DNA from 2 places in the Mycobacterium sp. Soil_C_30 genome. Region 2 is predicted to be linked to the other one. Evidence: riboswitches for the same ligand, from Rfam matches in the RefSeq annotation. Region 2 holds a riboswitch; the other holds the start of a gene.
What was found. A riboswitch is a leader RNA that binds a small molecule or an ion and turns the genes downstream of it on or off. The one in region 2 is predicted to bind thiamine pyrophosphate.
Positions count from the first base shown of each region.

Region 1: another riboswitch for thiamine pyrophosphate. It lies ahead of AC3A6P_RS32210 (ECF transporter S component); the one in region 2 lies ahead of thiC (phosphomethylpyrimidine synthase ThiC).

Region 1 is NZ_JBDGJH010000027.1:57,896-61,310, forward strand. It holds gene AC3A6P_RS32195 (TMEM165/GDT1 family protein) at 38-790, shown strand; gene AC3A6P_RS32200 (hypothetical protein) at 807-1,196, shown strand; gene AC3A6P_RS32205 (hypothetical protein) at 1,203-1,769, shown strand; TPP riboswitch at 1,801-1,912, shown strand; gene AC3A6P_RS32210 (ECF transporter S component) at 2,046-2,660, shown strand; gene AC3A6P_RS32215 (ABC transporter ATP-binding protein) at 2,657-3,415, shown strand, end outside.
Region 2 is NZ_JBDGJH010000030.1:62,118-65,532, reverse strand. It holds gene AC3A6P_RS33580 (MFS transporter) at 1-1,463, opposite strand, end outside; TPP riboswitch at 1,624-1,733, shown strand; gene thiC (phosphomethylpyrimidine synthase ThiC) at 1,725-3,290, shown strand; gene thiD (bifunctional hydroxymethylpyrimidine kinase/phosphomethylpyrimidine kinase) at 3,287-3,415, shown strand, end outside.

The sequences.
Region 1 (3,415 bases), on a different contig from region 2:
ATCCCCTCCGGCAACCACCCGAACGAGGGGTTGTCCCGTGCTCTCCGCTCTCCTGTTGAGCTTCGCCGTCATCTTCGTCGCCGAGCTCGGCGACAAGACCCAGCTGGTCGCGATGACGTTCTCATTGCGCTACCGCTGGTGGGTGGTACTCGGCGCGATCACGGCGGCGACGACACTGGTCCACGTCCTGTCGGTCGCGATCGGGCACTACCTGGGCGCCGCGCTGCCGACGCACCTTCTCGGCCTCTTGGCCGGCGCGATGTTCGTCTTCTTCGGCCTCTGGACATTGCGCGGCGACAGCCTCAGCGACGAAGAGAAGAGCCGGGCCCAGCGGGCCACCGGTGCCGCATTCTTCGTGGTCACCTCGGCGTTCTTCCTGGCCGAGCTCGGCGACAAGACCATGCTCGCCACCATCACCCTGGCCGCCGACAACGACTGGCTGGGCGTGTGGATCGGATCCACCCTGGGCATGGTGGTCGCCGACGGGCTAGCGATCATCGTGGGTGCGGTCGCCGGCAAGCACCTGCCCGAGCGGCTCATCCAGATCGGCGCGGCGGTCCTGTTCCTCTTGTTCGGCTTCTACATGCTGCTGGAGAACATCTTCACCAGCGCTCCGATCTGGGTCATCGCCCTCGCCACCGCGGCCATCGTCGCGCTGTGCGCGGCGATGCTGCGCGCCCTACCCGAGCGATTCCGGCCGGCGGTGCTGAAACCGCAGGACACCTCCCCCGCCGTCGGCGAGACTGAGCAGGCATCCGCCGCCGAGGAGCCTACGCAGAACCGGATCTGACCAGGGAAGGGACGTCATGACGACAGTCGCCGAGAAGCCGAAGACCGCACCCTGGCTCGTCTTTTCCCGATTCCTGGCGCTCGCCACGGTCGCCGTGGTGGCCGTCCTGTTCGTCACCGCCGGGTCGGTGATCCAGGCGGGCGAATTCCTGGACATCCACGGCGGGGCTGCGATCGCCTTGCACGTGGTGACGGGTGTGCTCACCGTGACGCTGGCGGGCTTGGCGCGGCAACGGCGTCACGGCTGGTGGGCGGCGGCCCTGGCCCTCGGGTTGTTCGCCTTCTCCTTTGTCCAGGCCTACCTCGGCAAGGGTCACACCCTGAGCGTGCACGTCCCCGGCGCCCTGCTCATCACGGCCGCCTCGGTCTGGCTGACGGTCTGGCTGTTCTCCCGCCCGCGCAGCTGAGCTGCGGTGACACTCGACGAACTGGCCCGGCACCTGTGTGCCTCCGGGGTGGTCACCGTATTGATCGACGGACGTTCGGGGTCGGGCAAATCCACCCTGGCCGACCAGTTGGCCCAGCGCTGGGCCGGCAGTGTGGTGGTGCGCCTCGATGACATCTACCCCGGCTGGGACGGCCTGGCCTGGGCGGTGGACCACGTTCACACCGAACTGCTGCAACCGCGCAGCGCGGGTGATCCAGCGCGCTGGAGGCAGTGGGACTGGACGACGAACACCCCCGCCGGGTGGCGTCCGGTCACTGCCACCCAACGCCTGATCGTGGAAGGCGTCGGCACCCTGTCCGCCGGCAACCGGGCACTGGCGGACATCGGCATCTGGATCGACGCCGACGACGAGGTGCGCAAGCAGCGGGCATTGCGGCGCGACGGCGACACCTACCGTCCTTTCTGGGACCGATGGGCGGCCCAGGAAGAGACCCTCATCGCCCGGCATGACCCCCGCTCGGCCGCGGACTACCTCGCCACCGGGACCGCCGACGGCACGGATTGGTGCTTCACCAGCACCCACCCGGTATAGCAACTCCTGTGTGTGTGGACTAGCTTGGAGCACGGAACACCACGGGAGTGCACACCGAGTGCGCTGAGAGGACGGCTGACCGGCTGTCGACCGTACGAACCTGACCGGGTAATGCCGGCGTAGGGAGATGCACGTGAACATTGCCTGTCACGTAACACCCATCTGAGCGCCCGTTTCGGCGCCGCACTGCCACGGTCGCAATCGCCGTGCTCGCCTTCACGATTCGTCGCTGCCCGGTCCGTGCACGAATCTCAAATACTCAGTACGAGGAGTCTCATGTCCCATCCGACCTCCGACACCCGTCGCCCCGTGCGCTGGCGCGTCGTCGACATCGTGGTCGCCAGCGTGCTCGCGGTGGCCGCCGGCCTGGTTTTCGTCTTCTGGAACGTCGCGTCCAATCCCATCGCCACCCCGTTGAACGCCGTCCTGCCCGGCCTGCAGGCACTCGCGGGCGGCGGTTGGCTCTTCGCCGGCGTGCTCACCGCGCTGGTGATCCGCAAACCCGGCGCGGCCCTCTACGGCGAGTTGGTGGCCGCCACGGTGTCGGCCCTGGTCGGAAACCAGTGGGGCGTGTTGACCATCGAGTCCGGCCTGGTGCAGGGCCTGGGCGCCGAACTGGTGTTCGCGCTGTTCCTCTATCGCCGGTGGAACCTGCCCGTGGCCACCGCCGCCGGCGCTGCCGCCGGTCTGGCCCTGGCCATCAACGACCTGATCCTCTGGTACCCGGGATCGACCACCACCTTCGCAGCCATCTACACCGCCTCGGCAGTGGTCTCCGGTGCCGTCCTGGCCGGGGTGCTGTCCTGGTTCGTGGTCCGGGGCCTCGCCAAGACCGGAGCGCTCAGCCGCTTCGAGTCCGGAAGAGTGGTCGCGAGTCCCGCGCCTCGATGACACCTCGTCTCGGTGGCGCCGACGTGACGGCCGCCGGGTGGGGCTGGCAGCACGCCGGTCAGAGCCGTTGGGCGATAGAGGATCTGGAGCTGCACGTCGCGGCCGGAGAACGGGTGCTGTTGCTCGGACCGTCGGGGTCGGGGAAATCGACCCTGCTGCACGGTCTGGCCGGGCTGCTCGGCGGCTCCGAGGAGGGGCACCAGGCGGGCAGGCTTCTGATCGACGGCGCCGCACCGGTGCAGCAACGGAACCGCCTCGGAATGGTGCTACAGGACCCGGACTCACAAGTGATCCTGTCCCGCGTCGGCGACGACGTCGCGTTCGGCATGGAGAACTTCGCCGTTCCCCGCGACCGGATCTGGCCGCGCGTCGACGCGGCGCTGCGGTCGGTCGGCCTGAATCTCCCTGTCCACCACAACACCTCAACGCTGTCGGGTGGGCAGAAACAGCGGCTGGCGCTGGCAGGTGTGCTGGCGATGAGCCCGGGCCTGCTCCTGCTGGACGAACCCACCGCCAATCTCGATCCCGACGGGGTGATCGAGGTGCGCGACGCCGTGACCGCGGTCGCCGAACTGACCGGTGCCACCCTGATCGTCGTCGAGCACCGCACCAAGGTCTGGTTACCCGTCGTCGACCGGGTCATCGTGCTCGGCGCCGACGGGACTGTGATGGCCGACGGCCCACCGGAACAGACCATCCGGCGCGAACGTGATCACCTACTGCAGTCCGGTATCTGGATCCCTGATGCACCGGTC
Region 2 (3,415 bases):
TCGTGTGCGACGTCAGCGGACACGCCTTGCGCCTGCAGCCCGGTGCTGAGGGTGGAGGGCAGCGTGTTGGCCAGCCCGACGATCATGAGCGAGAAGAAGATACCGATCGACAGTGACGAGCCGGCGTTGAAGAACGTGGCGCGCACACCCGAGGCGGCACCGCGCTGGGATGCCGGCACGCTCGACATGATGGCCGCGGTGTTCGGGGCGGTGAAGATACCGCCACCCAGACCGTTGAGGAACACGATGACCGCGAACATCCAGTAGTCGAAGTTCACCGGGATCAGCAGCAGCGCAACGAATGTCACCGCCATCAACAGCATGCCGCCGACGGTGAACGGCCGGGCCCCGAACCGGTCGGACAGCGATCCCGCGATCGGACCCGCCACCAGGAACCCGATGGTGACCGGCAGCAGGTAGATGCCCGCCCACAGCGGCGTCGACTCGAAGCTGTAACCGTGCAGCGGAAGCCAGATGCCCTGCAACCAGATGATCAGCATGAACTGCAGGCCGCCGCGACCCACCGACGACATCAACCCGGCGAGGTTGCCCATGCCGAACGATGCGGACTTGAACAGTTTCATGTCGACCATCGGCTGCGACACCCGCAGTTCGATGAGGCAGAACACCACCAGCAGTGCCAACCCGGCGGCAATCGAACCGAGGACCAGAGGAGAGGTCCAGCCGGTGGTGGAGTCACCATAGGGCTGGATGCCGTAGGTGATACCGACCAGCAACACCGTCAGACCGACGCCGAAGGTCAGCGTTCCGGCCCAGTCGATGCGGCCCGGTGTACGGGATCCGAGTTCTTTGAGCGAGCGCAGGCTCCAGACCGTGCCGGCCAGGCCGATCGGCACGCCCACCCAGAAGATGGCCTGCCAGTGCCACTCGGAGAGGAAACCGCCGATCAGCAGGCCCAGGAATGAGCCGGCGACCGCGGAGACCATGTTCACGCCCAGCGCCATACCGCGTTGATTGGCCGGGAAGGCGTCGGTGAGGATCGCCGAGGACGACGACATCAGCATGGCGCCGCCGACACCTTGGACCACGCGCCAGGCGATCAGCCACACCGCACCGCCGCCCATGGAGAACGGGTCGAACGACAGGGCCACCGCGGCGACCGTGAACACCACGAACCCGAGGTTGTAGATCCGCACCCGGCCGAGCATGTCGCCCAGGCGGCCGAATGGCACCACCAGCACGGCGGTCACCACCAGGTAGCCCATCAGCATCCAGAGGAGGTAGCTCACATTGCCGGGCGCCAAGGGATTCAGGCCGATACCGCGGAAGATCGCCGGCAGCGAGATCAACACGATGGACGCGTTGATGGTGGCCAGCAGGGTGCCCAGGGTCGTGTTGGACAGCACCACCCACTTGTAGCGGGGGTGGTCGTGGTCCATCTTGATCCGGCGTCGAGCGGTGGCGGTGAGGCTCGCGTCGGTGGTGGTGAGCTCGGCAGTCATCAGCATTCTTCGTTTCGTATCGAGTGCGTGCGCAGCCCACCACGGTGTGTGCCGCAATTTACATATGTTAGCTATGCAAACCTTCGTGGTGCAATTCCCATTCCATCCCGTTCCGTCGTCCCGGGGTGTGGCACGGCACCGGACTGCGCTAGGTTGGTCGCGTAACCCACACGGGAGTGCACACCGAGTGCGCTGAGAGGACGGCTGGGGCCGTCGACCGTACGAACCTGACCGGGTAATGCCGGCGTAGGGAGTGAACTGATGAGTGCTGTTGCCGTATCCGTGACCCATGCCCCCATCTCGGGCAGCCACAAGACCTACCGCGAACTTCCCGACGGCGCCAAGGTGCCGTTCCGTCGGGTGAACCTGACCAACGGTGAGCATCTCGACCTGTACGACACGTCCGGGCCGTACACCGACGCCGAGGCGCACGTCGACCTGGAGAAGGGGCTGCCACGCCGTACGGTCGTGCGCGACCGGGGTACCCAGCTGCAGCGGGCGCGCGCCGGGGAGATCACCGCGGAGATGGCCTTCATCGCCGAAAGGGAAGGTGTACCAGCAGAACTGGTGCGTTCCGAAGTTGCCAGGGGCCGCGCGGTCATCCCGGCCAATCACAACCATCCCGAGACCGAACCGATGATCATCGGCAAGTCCTTCGCGGTGAAAGTCAATGCCAACATCGGCAATTCGGCGGTGAGCTCGTCGATCGGCGAGGAGGTCGACAAGATGGTGTGGGCCACCCGGTGGGGTGCCGACACCATCATGGACCTGTCCACCGGTAAGGACATTCACCTGACCCGCGAGTGGATCCTGCGTAACTCGCCCGTCCCCGTCGGCACCGTGCCGATGTATCAGGCCCTGGAGAAGGTCAACGGTGACCCGACGGCGCTGACCTGGGAGGTGTACCGCGACACCGTGATCGAGCAATGCGAGCAGGGCGTCGACTACATGACCGTGCACGCCGGTGTGCTGCTGCGCTACATCCCGCTCACCGTCAACCGGGTCACCGGCATCGTCAGCCGCGGCGGCTCCATCATGGCGGCGTGGTGTCTGGCCCATCACACCGAGTCCTTCCTCTACACCCATTTCGCCGAGCTGTGCGAGATCCTGGCCCGGTATGACGTGACGTTCTCCCTCGGCGACGGGCTGCGCCCCGGGTCGATCGCCGACGCCAACGACGCGGCGCAGTTCGCCGAACTGGAAACCCTGGGCGAACTGACGAAGATCGCGAAAAGCCATGGCGTGCAGGTGATGATCGAAGGACCCGGTCATGTGCCGATGCACAAGATCGTCGAGAACGTCCGCCTCGAAGAAGAGCTCTGCGACGAGGCACCGTTCTACACCTTGGGACCGCTGACCACCGATATCGCGCCTGCGTACGATCACATCACCTCGGCGATCGGCGCGGCGATGATCGCCCAGGCCGGCACGGCGATGCTCTGCTACGTCACTCCCAAAGAGCACCTGGGCCTTCCGAACCGGAAAGACGTCAAGGACGGCGTGATCGCCTACAAGATCGCTGCGCATGCCGCCGATCTGGCCAAGGGACACCCGCGCGCTCAACAACGTGACGACGCGTTGAGCAAGGCCCGGTTCGAGTTCCGCTGGGAGGATCAGTTCAATTTGTCGCTGGATCCAGACACCGCCCGCGAATTCCACGACGAGACGCTGCCGGCGGCCCCGGCCAAGACCGCCCACTTCTGTTCGATGTGCGGACCGAAGTTCTGCTCGATGCGCATCACCCAGGACATCCGCGAAGCCATGGCGGAGAAATCTGCGGAGTTCGCCGAGCAGGGCAACCGCGTCTACCTACCCTTGACCTCATGACGTACCTACCGCTGAGCCCGCCCGGGCAGACACCGCACCGGGTGATGACCATCGCCGGCTCCGACTCCGGCGGCGGTGCGGGTATCCAGGCCGACATGCGCACGTTTGCGATGCTGGGCCTGCAT